4 regions of the Butyricimonas paravirosa genome follow, and region 2 is predicted to be linked to each of the others. Evidence: riboswitches for the same ligand, from Rfam matches in the RefSeq annotation. Region 2 holds a riboswitch; each other region holds the start of a gene.
What was found. Region 2 has a riboswitch for cobalamin ahead of F1644_RS15075 (ABC transporter substrate-binding protein). Riboswitches for the same ligand answer to the same signal wherever they lie in the genome.

Region 1 (3,182 bases), 140 kb from region 2:
AATCCCGTTCTCTCGACACCGTTCCGCCAATTCCGCATTCTCTGACAAATAACCATATCCCGGATGAAGAGACTCGATCTCATGTTCCCGGGCCAAATAAATCAAACGATCAATATCCAAAAATTCAGGCACATTCCCATCCGTTTCCGGGAAGTCAAGAACAATATCAACAGACGATAAATACACGGCCTCCGGCTCCTTCCGGGTACGAATGGCGTACGTCACGATTCCCATGCGTCTGGCAGTACGTGCAATCCGGATGGCAATCTCTCCCCGGTTTGCTATTAAAACTGATTTTATCATACTTTACATTTTACGTTTAAAGAGGAATATTTCCATGTTTGCGTCGTGGTAGACTTACTGATTTCTTTTCCAGAGATTTCAAAACTCGTATAACCTTTTGTCGGGTAACCGCCGGGTCTATCACCTCATCAATAAATCCCTTCTCGTTAGCGATATAAGGATTAGCCACCTCATCCCTATACTGCGCCAACAAATCTTTTTTCAAAGCTACCGGATCATCAGCAGCGGCAAGTTCCTTATGATAAAGAATAGCAATAGCCCCTTCCGGTCCCATAACGGCAATCTCGGCTGTCGGCCATGCAAAATTATAATCTCCGCCAATTCCCTTACTGTTCATCACGATATAAGCACCCCCGTATGATTTACGCAAGACCACGGTAATCTTGGGAACCGTCGCCCGCGTGTAAGCATATAGGAGCTTGGCTCCGTGCCGGATAATTCCGGCATGTTCCTGATCGGCCCCCGGAAGGAAACCGGGTACGTCCTCCAAAGTAACAACCGGAATATTAAAACTATCACAGAAATTAATAAAACGAGCAGCTTTCACCGATGAATTCATATCCAAAGTACCCGCCATAACTTTGGGTTGATTCGCAATAATCCCGGTCACGAATCCCCCGAATCGGGCCAACCCAATAATGATATTGGGAGCGTAACTCTCCGCAATCTCCAAAAATTTTCCTTTATCTGTAATCAAACGGATAACATCCCTTACATCATAAGGCTTATCCGGATCTTCAGGAACAATATCCCGCAAATTCTCTTCTATCCGGTCAACCGGATCATCCGTCACCAGAAAAGGAGCGTTCTCGATATTATTGGAAGGCAGGTAAGATAATAACATCTTTACCCCCAATAACGTATTTTCATCATCATTAAAAACAAAATCCGCCACACCTGATTTCACGGCATGTACAGATGCACCTCCAAGTTCTTCGGGAGATATTGTTTCATTCAGTACCTGTTTCACCACGTTAGGTCCGGTCACGAACATATAACTGGTTGCTGCCGTCATAAAAATAAAATCAGTCAAGGCTGGAGAATAAACAGCCCCTCCGGCAGCCGGCCCCATAATAACTGAAATCTGAGGGATTACCCCGGAAGAGAGTACATTCCGTCGGAATATTCCCGCATACCCGGCCAAACTAGCCACCCCCTCTTGAATCCGGGCTCCTCCCGAATCAATCAATCCCACGACAGGCGATCCCGTTTTCAGAGCCATATCCTGTACTTTTATAATCTTGGCCGCATGCACGGAACCCAACGAACCACCCTGCACGTTAAAATCTTGCGAATAAGCAAAAACCTGACGCCCGTTCACCGTGCCGAATCCGGCAATCACCCCATCCCCGTATGAACGTACTGCTTTACCAAAAGAAGTCGCCGCAGAAGGTGAGTAAGCATCCACCTCTTCAAATGTCCCCTCATCGAAAAGAAATGTAATCCGTTCCCGAGCGGTAAGTTTTCCCCGGTTGTGTTGTTTGTCCTCATACTCCTTACCGTATTGCCGGGCTAAGGCATCTTGTCTTTCCAGAAATTTTTCAAACGATTTTCTCATACTAAATTAGTTTATACACTATTTAGCTCCACACGAAATAAAGGAAAGAAATAAGAAAAATACGCCCCAAGTATCTCAACCGGGTTGATAAGTCTGACCTTAGCTTCATTCCGCGAAAGCATTGTCAATCCGCAAAGGCAGGTATCCTGACTTTCACCATTTTGCCGTCCTTCCCATCCCCTGGACAGTGGACATTAGTGGCAAAACCCTTCTGGTGATTACAGTTGCGCGACAGTCCGTGATTCTCACACGGTTCCCTATTCTCCTCGTCAAAACGAGGCACCTGAGCAGTCTGATTACGTGTTGTAAAGAACTTTAATGGGAACAAATGTATAAAATATAATTGATTTGATTCAATTTATCATCAGAAAAGTTCTTTCCATGCTTCTCCTCATTCTCCCTTTTTTTTAGAAAATAACACCCATACCTGTAACTTTTCATTACCTTTAAGCGTCCCATCATAAAAACAGATTATTATGAAAAAAATATCGTTTGTCATTTTCGTTCTCTGCCTCTCGATAGTCGGAGCTTTCGCACAAGAGCAAATCACCGTTTCCCGATTCCAGGGACAAAAAATCACCGGAATCGAGGCTCACGGAATCTTCAGTATCACAACGAAACAAGGTAGCACCACCGGAGTCACCGTAAACATTCCGGCCCGACTCGAAAAACAACTCGTTCTGAAACTGGATTCCGATGGAAAATTACAAATCTATATCGAAGGAAAAATTACCACTAAAAATAAAAGAAATAATGACGACGACCATTTCACGGCAGAAGTTACCGTTACCAGCCTTGACAACGTGGAGTTAACCGGAGTCTGCAAATTGGAAACAATCGGGGATTTCACGACAGCCAAGCTAAAGGTGGACCTCTCTGGAGCCAGCAAAATGCTTGTAGGTGGAGACTTCCTAGCAAAAGAAAAACTTGACATAGAACTAAGTGGTGCCTCAAACCTCAAAGGACAAATGACCAGTCCCGAATCAACCTTCGACATTAGCGGGGCATCAAACCTCTCCCTTAAAGGTAACACCATACACTGCAAAATGGAAGTATCGGGAGCCTCAAAAGCAAACTTGGAAGACTTTCCGATAAACGAACTGAAAGCAGAAGTATCGGGAGCTGCAAAAGCTCATTTTCAAGTCAAAGAAAAAATCAGTCTACACACCTCCGGTGCCGCAAAAGCTACATACTCCGGCGATCCGATCATCCTCTCCCTGCACTCATCAGGAGCTTCGAACATTAACAAGATCTCCTCAAAACTCTTGGAGAACAAGAAAGAATACGAGAAATAGTTATTAGTCTAATATAAAATGGGGAA
Region 2 (3,182 bases):
TTTCACCTTGTTCGATTGCTCGAAATAACGATAGAAACGGTGAAAGAATCCATTCTTCAACGTGTCAGTTGTATTGTTCAGCGAATCTCTTGTCACGAGTTCCCCCGCCATGATGTCATGGAACGGGATAAACAATAAAAGGCATAACGACAATGCACATGTTATTCGTTGAATCATATAATTAACCTGTAAAAATGTTTATAATCATTCATCTTGCGTCTTCTTGTACGCAATATCTATGCCAATTGTTTGCAAGGACGAATAATCATTAACGAGAAATAGGGGAAGTCTTTACGTGTGATGTCGTTGTAAGCAGTCGTGTGTAGCTCGTCTGACGTGCCTACATTTTCGTAATAGTGGTACTCGTGGCAGGGACTTTTTTGCATGAAACGGTGTATTTCTTCCGTGCATTGCGAGAGTTTCATGATCACCACGACATGACCGTTGGAAAGAAGGGCGTCCAGTTCTTCGGCGGTGGTTGTTCCCGGTAGAACGACGAGTTTTTCTTCTTGTTTCACGATGTGAAGGCCCGAGATGGCTCCTGCCGCAATAAAAGCAGGGACACCGGCCACGGTGGTCACGGGAAGGTTCATAGAAGCGAGTTTGTCGAACATATAATTCACGGAAGAGTAGAAACCGGAATCCCCTTCCGCCGTGATGGCAACGTTTTTACCCGTGGCGACAAGGGATGCTATTTCCGTACAAAGGGCATCATAGGCTTGATTGGCAAACGTGCGATCCTTGGACATGGGTACGTGGAAAAGTCGTACTCGTTCCATGTTCACGGGCAGGGCTTGCAGGATGTCCCGGGAACGGGATTTGGTCTGTGTGCCGGGACAATAGATAATGTCCGCCCCCTGTAAGGCTTTTAATGCCTTCAACGTGATCAATTCCGGTTCTCCCGGTCCCAACGATACTCCCACGATTTTTCCTTTCATGTCTAAATTAGTTTGTAAAGTTTATAAGGTTCATAAAGTTTATAAGATTTATGGTCCCTTGTGAGGTGCTTAGTTCACGGCAACGGAAGTTGCCGACAGGCTTCGTCCGAAGGACACCCCGTTACTTTATAAGCTTTATGAACCTTACAAACCTTATGAACTCTTTTTCTTCGTTGCAAAAGTCGCTAAAAAAGGAATAGCCTCAAAATAATATTTATATATTTGCAGGCGTCTTGGTGCTTTCATGTTGGAAGAAAAGGGAATCCGGTGAAATTCCGGGGCTGTCCCCGCAGCTGTAAAGTCATTGCCCGTCCGAGAGGGCGGATCTTTTCGTTAGGCCACTGGTGATACCGGGAAGGGGAAAAGATGACAAGCCAGAAAACCTGCCAGGAGGCGTGATTAATTAATACTTTCGGAGGAAAAGAAATGAATGTAGTGCGTTTTTTTTATCTTTTATGCTTTTGTAGTGTTCTCTTTTGTTGCAAGTCGACTTCACGCAAACAGTCGTCGGGAGAACAGACCGTGAAAGGGAAGGTCGATACGGTTTCCCGGATTCATATTAAGTATGCTAAAGGTTTTTGGTTGGAGGAACGTGAGGGGTACGTGGTACTGAACATCAAGGACCCGCAGGAGAGTAGTCATACTCATTACCAGTACGCTTTGGTTCCGCGTGGATCGACGGTGCAGACCCCGAAAGATTTACCGGTGGTGGCGTTGCCCGTGCGGAGTGCCATTTGCATGACCTCGTTGCAGCTCTCCAATTTCATCAAGTTGGGGGCGATGGATCGGGTGGTGGGAATCACGAGTACTCGTTTCCTGTTTAACAAGGATATGCAACGGCAGGTGGACGAGGGGCTAACCCGTCGTATCGGCATTGAGGGAAATTTCGATAACGAGGTGATCATGAGTATTAATCCCGACCTGATGTTGATTTCCCCGTTCAAGCGCGGGGGATATGATGCCGTGAAAGATATTGGAATCCCGCTGGTGCCTCATCTCGGTTACAAGGAGATGACGCCTCTCGGTCAGGCCGAGTGGATCAAGTTTGTCGGTCTGTTACTGGGCATGGAGGATGTGGCAAACCGGGAGTTCGACCGTATCGAGCAACGTTATAATTCTTTGAAGGCGATGGTGGGGGAGGTGAAAAGGCGTCCGGTGGTATTTAGCGGGGAGTTACGTGGGGGTGTTTGGTATGCCGTGGGAGGAAAGAGCTTTTTGGCGCAATTGTTCCATGATGCGGGGGCGGATTATTTCTTGAAGGATGATCCCCGTTCCGGTGGTGTGACGCTTGATTTCGAGACCGTGTACAATCAGGCAGAGAGTGCCGATTACTGGCGGATAGCGAATAGCTTTGCCGGGGAGTATTGTTATGATGCCCTGAAAGCGCAGGATGAGCGTTACGCGGACTTCAAGGCGTTCAAGGAGAAACACGTGGTCTATTGTAATATGCGGGAAAAACCGTTCTACGAGAGTATGCCTGCCGAGCCCGAAGTCGTGCTGGCGGATATGATACGGGTGTTCCACCCGGAAATCCTTCCCGATCATGAACCGGTGTATTATGATATTTTAAAAAAGTGAGCCGATGAAGAGAGGTAAGTACACGATACTCGTTTTCGCGATCACGATTTCCATTCTCGTGTTCTTGTTGTTAAACTTGTTGCTGGGTTCAGTGGCCATCCCGTTTCGTTCGGTTTGGAATATCTTGACGGGAGGCGAGGGGGATCCGGTGGCATGGCAGAATATTATATTGAAATCCCGTCTTCCCCAAGCGTTGACCGCTTTGGTGGCGGGTGCGGGACTTTCGATAAGCGGTTTGCAGATGCAGACGATTTTCCGCAACCCGCTGGCGGGGCCGTCCGTGTTGGGTATCAGCTCGGGGGCAAGTCTCGGCGTGGCCTTCGTGGTGTTGCTTTCCGGTCAACTGGGTGGGGTGGCATTAAGTCGTCTCGGTTTTATCGGGGAGGTTGCCCTGTCGATTGCGGCTATCGTGGGAGCCTTGTCGGTGATGGGGCTGATCGTGCTGGCATCCCGGAAAGTGGCGGGGAGCGTGACGTTGTTGATTATCGGGGTTATGATCGGGTATATCGCTAACGCGGTGATCGGGGTGTTGAAGTTTTTTAGCGTGGAAGAGGATATTAAGGCTTACGTGATCTGGGGATTGGGGAGCTTTGCCCGGGTTTCGGGTAACCAGATGATGTTGTTCGTGACGATCATGGCCGTGATTATCCCGTTATCGTTTTTGCT
Region 3 (3,182 bases), 180 kb from region 2:
CGGTAATAGGTTATCCCGTCGATCCGGATAGAGCCTTGTGCCAGAAGAGCTACAGGAATAGATAATGTGTTTTCCATGATAATAATTATTTGATAATCACTCGTGTATTAATTCATGAGCAAAAGTAGATAGAATATTTTTAATACGCAAATAAAACTCTTTTAAAACGCTATTATATATAGCGATTTAATAGGGATTTAATAGCGTTCTAATAGCGCTTTACATGAAAGTGATCACTTATATCTCATGAATAATACATGTAATAATTGATTTATTTAGCTTGAAAATGTAACTACATTGGTTTATTTGTGTATCTTTGCTGGCGAGGAACATAAAAATAACAGGATATGGCGGAATTTGTAAATCCACTTGGAAAGATTCGGGGTAAGTTCGGTAACGTGATCACTTACGGGGGACCAAACGGGAAAAATTATTGCCGGGGGACAAGCATCTCGCGTAAACCGAGCCAGGAACCGCAAAAACGACAGTCCGCGGCTTTCGGGGCGATAACGGAACGGAAAGTATGGATGAGAAATGCCGTCCAGTTGGGATTTCCCGGAGGGAACGGTTACCCGAAAGGTTTTCGGGGATTTACCAGTGCGAACGTGATGGATGCGGTGACCGTGGAGAAAGCAAATCCGGAAAAACCTTTCAATAGCCGTAAGAAGGCAGTCAAGGAATTTAACGGGGTGATCAACTACGAGAAATTACGCGTGGCAGCGGGGTCGTTGGTGATCCCAGAAATTCGTGCCGAGGTTGATATGGAAAATCGGAGAATCTTTTTCACTCACGAGAAGGAAGAAATCGAGTCCGTTGATTGCTTTCTGGATGATAAAATTTATGCCGTGCTTCTTTGTAAGACAAAATATATTTGTCGTGTCGAGGAGTTGGGACTTCGGGGAGAGACGATAGAAAAAAGCGTGAACTTTTCAGAAAAAATAGCCGGGGGAGGCCTTGTCATTTATGCCTTTGCTAAAAATGCCGACGGGAAGGATGTTTCCGATTCGGTGTGCCTGTGGGAGGCTGAATCGTAAATGAGCGATAGGAGATACGAAATATGGTGGAATTTCGTTTTATGAAAACGATAAGTCATAACGGGTTGTGTTATAATCATTCACAGTCATGTTAGGTCTCTATGAATGATAAATTTTGTAAAAATCTAGAATTATAACTTTAAAATCCGAATAATATTTGTTTTTTATATATTTTTGCGACGATTTTGGTGTCACACCCTGTTTCAGGCGTGTGGTGAAAAGGGAATCAGGTGCGAATCCTGAACAGACCCGCTGCTGTAAGCTCCGCCAAAGTCCGTGAACACGACTCACATCCACTGTTTCGACACGAAATGGGAAGGGCGTTCAAGGACGGAGCAAGTCAGAAGACCTGCCAAAGTCACGAATCTAAAGCTTTCTGGGACTAGAGCTTGGATGAGGTAATTATATTCACTATTGTTAATGATAGGCGAGTACTGACTGTATCTGTTTTGGATACAGCGGTTTTGTCGTTTTTAGCTACAGCTTGAAGCGGGAATAGCAATATTGGAAAATTGTTTAAATATATGATTATGAAAAAAGATGTTCAATTGAAGTTTGCGTTATTGCTGATGCTTTTTGTCGCGAGTTTTGCGGCTTGCGATGATGATGACGAAAAGATCGATGCGGGTAGTCCTGATTTCACGTTCAATTCTGAAACGGGAGAGTATAACGTGAGAATCGGGAAAGAGGTCGCTCTTTGCGCTCGTGTGAAAGATGCCGTGAATCCAGTATATACCTGGAAACGGGAGGGAAAAATCGTGGCGGACGATACGGTGTATTATTTCAAGGGGGAGATTTTGGGTGAGAGTTTCGTGAATTTTCGCTTGGATGCAGACAATGGTAGTGTGGAAAAACAGGTGAAGGTGACGGTCGTTGATCGTTTAGCCCCGCAAATTAAGCTGGAATCAGCCGCGGTGGCTTATTGCGGGATCAAGAAAGAGTTTGCCGCGGAAACGGAGTACACGGATGAGACAACCACGTTTGAGTGGAGTTATGGAGGGCAGGTCGTGTCGCATGATTCGATCATGTCGTTTGAAGAGGAGGATATAAACGTGTACACTCTTGCCTTGAAGGTGACGAATGCGGATGGAGTTGATGTGAAGAATATCAACGTGTCAGTTATTCCCGAGGAGAAACCACTTTTGTTTTTCGACAACGCTCGCTACGTGTTGCCTTCCATGTTAGACAAGGCGATCACGATGACTTGTCCGATCGGTAAAAATGTGGTGTTGGCTCCTATAAAATTTGCTATTAGTGATCAGGCTATTTACGAGTGGAAAGTTGACGGGGCGGTACAGAGCGGGCAAACTTCCGTTTGTTTTGATTTTAAGCCTTCCGTGGAGGGGAAAACGTACGAAATCGATGTGACAGCGACAGATAACGGCAAGACGGCTTCCGCGAAAGTTTACGTGGAATGTACCCCGAAAGAGGGAACGTATTTTCGGGATGTGACTCCAAAGAGTAGCTATATTTCCAATTATTGTTATGAATTTATTCCCGCACCCGGGCAATTTATTAATTTCCCGGAAGGTAAGACGGCGGAAGATGCCCGGATGACAATACAGAAAACGTTAGACAACGGAGGAGGTGAAGGGGGGTATCTTGCATCTTTGGGTGCGTGGGGAGGATATTTTATTTTGAAATTTGACCATAGCGTGGAGAATGGTGGTGACGGGGAACCTGATTTTGATATGACGGGTAATCCTTTAGGCAAGTACTGGTGTGAGTGTGGTGTCGTGTGGGTGAGCCAGGACGAGAATGGTGACGGGGTGCCTAATGATACTTGGTACGAGTTGAAAGGTAGCGAGACGGGTAAGCCGGGAATCACGCAACGGTATGCGTTAAAATACTATCGCCCGACGGCAACCAAGCAGGATGTGTTGTCCATAGATAATGACGGGAATCTATCTTTCTTGAGAAGGAACGCTTATCATCCGAACTCGGGCTACTTCCCTTGGTTTATGGAAGAGGAGTATTATATTTTGACGGGAACTTGTCTCGGTAATCAGTTCTTGACGGAAGGAATTGAAACGAACTGGGGATTTGACTGGGGATACGTGGATAATATTAACGATCCGGTTGGATTCCGTATAGACAACGCCATCCAGCAGGATGGGACCCCGGCTAAATTGAAATATATCGACTTCG
Region 4 (3,182 bases), 150 kb from region 2:
ATCCCCGAAAGATAACGTGTACGATTTCACCACCTTCTCCCGCTTGGGATCCACACATTTCAACGTAACACCTGTTACCTGTCCACCTTCCTGCTCGTTCATCAATCCCCAAATCATCCCCTCCTTATCCACAAGTAACTGACAAGTTTTCGTATCCTCCTCATTATATACATCCTTAACAACTCGAGCTTGTTCCTTCTTTATATTATCAGCATCAAATACATATAAACCACCCTGAGTTATTCCAAACACTTTATTTTCCACCACAGTCAGATACTCTACGGCCCGAGGGATAGAAATATATTCCAATGGTTTCCCGTAAGGTTCAACCGTCCGGATACGTACTAATTGTCGGTCAAGATCGGACACAATTGCCTCCGTGGAAGAAATTGGCACCACTTGCCGAGGATACCCCGCCTGCGTGTAAAGAATTGTTCCCACGGATTTAAAAGTTACCGGATCAACAATCTCTATCTTTTTTGAATTATTCATCGCCACGAAATACTTCCCATTTACCAACGTGATAGATTGCGCCACGTCTCCCATAGGACGGTGATTTACATCTTGAAAAACATCTGCCACAACACGACCGTCCTTATAAATCACCGAAATCGTTCCGGTATTCGTGTTAAGTTTTCCCTCATTCAATACAAGAGCTTCAATATCCCCACCTCCTATTATTCCTCCAGGATAAGGTACTCCCGGCTTATCACACGATGTAAACGCTATACCTATCCATATAATAGTAACAATATAAAATAACCTCTTCGCAAACATAAATCCCCTTTTAATCAAAAAAAGATTTGGCGTATCCAGTCGACAATTATTAAACTATCGGTGTCCACGTTCTTCCTTCCCTTGAACGTTAAACAATATGATTGATTGGCAGGTCTTCTGACTTACCCCATCCTAGGACGTCCTTCCCATTTCAAATTGAAACAGTGGAGAGAGTCATTGTCCTCGGACTTTAATGAGGTACACAGCAGCGGGTCTGTTCAGGATTCACACCTGATTCCCTTTTATCACATATCTGAAACAGAATGTAATACCAAAATCGTCGCGAAAATATAGAAAAAAACGAATATTATTTTGATAAAGAAACTATCATACGGATTATTCACAATATTTATTATTCACAAACGAACAACACATGAACTAAATATCTACACAGACATCATGATTTATAGGTAAGTCATTCGAAATATTGAGAAAATGAAACAAAATTTTCAATAAATCCATTACCTTTGCACCGAATTGGTTCCGGATGATCGAAACATCAAACCGGATGAAAAGGGAATCGGGTGAGAATCCCGGACAGTCCTCGCTGCTGTAAAACTCCATTCAACGTCTTGGTACATACTTTTTCCACTGATTTATAAGAAATCGGGAAGGAATCGGGACGGGAGCCAGTCAGAAGACCTGCCATTCATTAAAGGCTGTTTTTACTCGAGGGATTAGAGAAACAGTACGAAAAACAAACATACAATTATAATTTAGTGCAGGTGTATTGCTTTCGTAATCCAACGCTGCCAATTTATTTATGGAACTATTAAAAGATCTTTTCGAGGGAAGCCCCGATCTCTGGGGCGGTGGAGTTGCGCACTCCGTGCTTATCTTATCGTTAGTAATCGCTTTCGGCATCATGCTGGGCAAGATAAAAATTGCCGGAATCTCACTTGGCGTCACGTGGATTCTTTTCGTTGGAATCGTTTTCGGGCATTTCAATTTAAGCCTGAACGAGCATCTACTTCATTTCCTGAAAGAATTCGGGCTAATCCTATTCGTTTATTCCATCGGTCTTCAAGTAGGTCCCGGCTTTTTCTCTGCGTTCAAAAAAGGCGGATTCACGCTGAACATGCTGGCCATAACTTCCGTTTCACTGAGCGTTGTGGTTGCTATTGTCCTCTACCTCGTGACAGACACCCCCATCACGACTATGGTGGGCATCCTTTCCGGGGCTGTCACCAACACTCCCGGCCTAGGAGCCGCACAGCAGGCTAACAGTGACCTGAACGGCATTGATGCCCCGGAAATTGCGATGGGCTACGCCGTGGCTTACCCGTTAGGGGTAATCGGTACAATTCTGGCACTACAGAGTTTGAAATATATCCTGAAAATCAACACGACCACGGAAGAAACTGAAGCGGAAAAAGGACTGGGACATTTACAAGAATTAACCGTACGTCCCGTCTCACTGGAAATCGTCAATAAGGCAATCGACAACAAAGCTATCAAGGACATCCAGCCTCTTGTAAACCGCAAATTCGTCATCTCTCGTATACGCCATCAAGGTGAAAAACAGGAACTAGTTAACTCGGAAACCATACTTCACATCGGGGATCAAATACTCGTGATCTCCAACCCGAAAGATATAGAAGCCATCACTGTGTTTTTTGGTAAACAAATCGACATGAAGTGGGAAAACGAAGACACGAACCTCGTCTCCCGTCGTATCCTCATCACAAAACCCGAATTAAACGGGAAAACGTTATCGCAACTCCGAATCCGCCGGAACTTCGGAGCTAGTATTACCCGGATAAATCGTTCTGGCGTGGATCTCGTGGCGGCCCCGAACCTGCAACTGCAAATGGGTGACCGTGTCACGGTAGTCGGAAGTGAACTGGCGGTAAGTCACGCAGAAAAAGTACTCGGCAACTCGTTGAAACGTCTGAATCATCCCAACCTCATCCCCATATTCATTGGTATCGCCTTGGGATGCGTGCTAGGAAGTATTCCTTTCATGCTCCCCGGCATCCCACAACCGCTAAAACTGGGGCTAGCAGGCGGCCCACTCATCGTGTCCATCCTCATCAGTCGTTTCGGCCCGCACTATAAATTAATCACCTACACCACCATGAGCGCGAACCTGATGGTCCGGGAAATCGGCATTGCTCTCTTCCTTGCCTGCGTGGGACTGGGAGCCGGAAAAGGATTCATCGAAACCATCGTGAACGAGGGTGGCTACGTTTGGATCGGCTACGGGGCTATCATCACCATCTTCCCATTACTCGTGACAGGACTGATTGGACGCTACGGTTGCAAGCTAAATTACTACACGCTGATCGGTATTCTATCGGGAGCCAACACCAACCCTCCCGCCCTCGCCTATTCCAACGAACAAACCTCATGTGATGCCCCGGCAGTAGGCTACGCCACGGTCTACCCGCTGGCCATGTTCCTCC

Region 1: it holds a riboswitch for cobalamin, as region 2 does, so the genes downstream of both, F1644_RS14425 (acyl-CoA carboxylase subunit beta) here and F1644_RS15075 (ABC transporter substrate-binding protein) in region 2, are expected to answer to the same signal.
Region 3: it holds a riboswitch for cobalamin, as region 2 does, so the genes downstream of both, F1644_RS14330 (PKD-like domain-containing protein) here and F1644_RS15075 (ABC transporter substrate-binding protein) in region 2, are expected to answer to the same signal.
Region 4: it holds a riboswitch for cobalamin, as region 2 does, so the genes downstream of both, F1644_RS14395 (putative transporter) here and F1644_RS15075 (ABC transporter substrate-binding protein) in region 2, are expected to answer to the same signal.

Annotation. Positions count from the first base shown of each region.
Region 1 is NZ_CP043839.1:3,553,999-3,557,180, reverse strand. Features, by position in the region: gene F1644_RS14430 (acetyl-CoA carboxylase biotin carboxylase subunit) at 1-303, opposite strand, end outside; gene F1644_RS14425 (acyl-CoA carboxylase subunit beta) at 320-1,861, opposite strand; cobalamin riboswitch at 1,981-2,163, opposite strand; gene F1644_RS14420 (GIN domain-containing protein) at 2,338-3,156, shown strand.
Region 2 is NZ_CP043839.1:3,695,788-3,698,969, forward strand. Features, by position in the region: gene F1644_RS15065 (BamA/TamA family outer membrane protein) at 1-177, opposite strand, end outside; gene cobI (precorrin-2 C(20)-methyltransferase) at 237-938, opposite strand; cobalamin riboswitch at 1,156-1,343, shown strand; gene F1644_RS15075 (ABC transporter substrate-binding protein) at 1,365-2,516, shown strand; gene F1644_RS15080 (iron ABC transporter permease) at 2,521-3,182, shown strand, end outside.
Region 3 is NZ_CP043839.1:3,520,469-3,523,650, forward strand. Features, by position in the region: gene F1644_RS14320 (hypothetical protein) at 1-77, opposite strand, end outside; gene F1644_RS14325 (hypothetical protein) at 348-1,034, shown strand; cobalamin riboswitch at 1,204-1,405, shown strand; gene F1644_RS14330 (PKD-like domain-containing protein) at 1,565-3,182, shown strand, end outside.
Region 4 is NZ_CP043839.1:3,545,978-3,549,159, reverse strand. Features, by position in the region: gene F1644_RS14400 (DUF5074 domain-containing protein) at 1-777, opposite strand, end outside; cobalamin riboswitch at 868-1,066, opposite strand; cobalamin riboswitch at 1,238-1,441, shown strand; gene F1644_RS14395 (putative transporter) at 1,541-3,182, shown strand, end outside.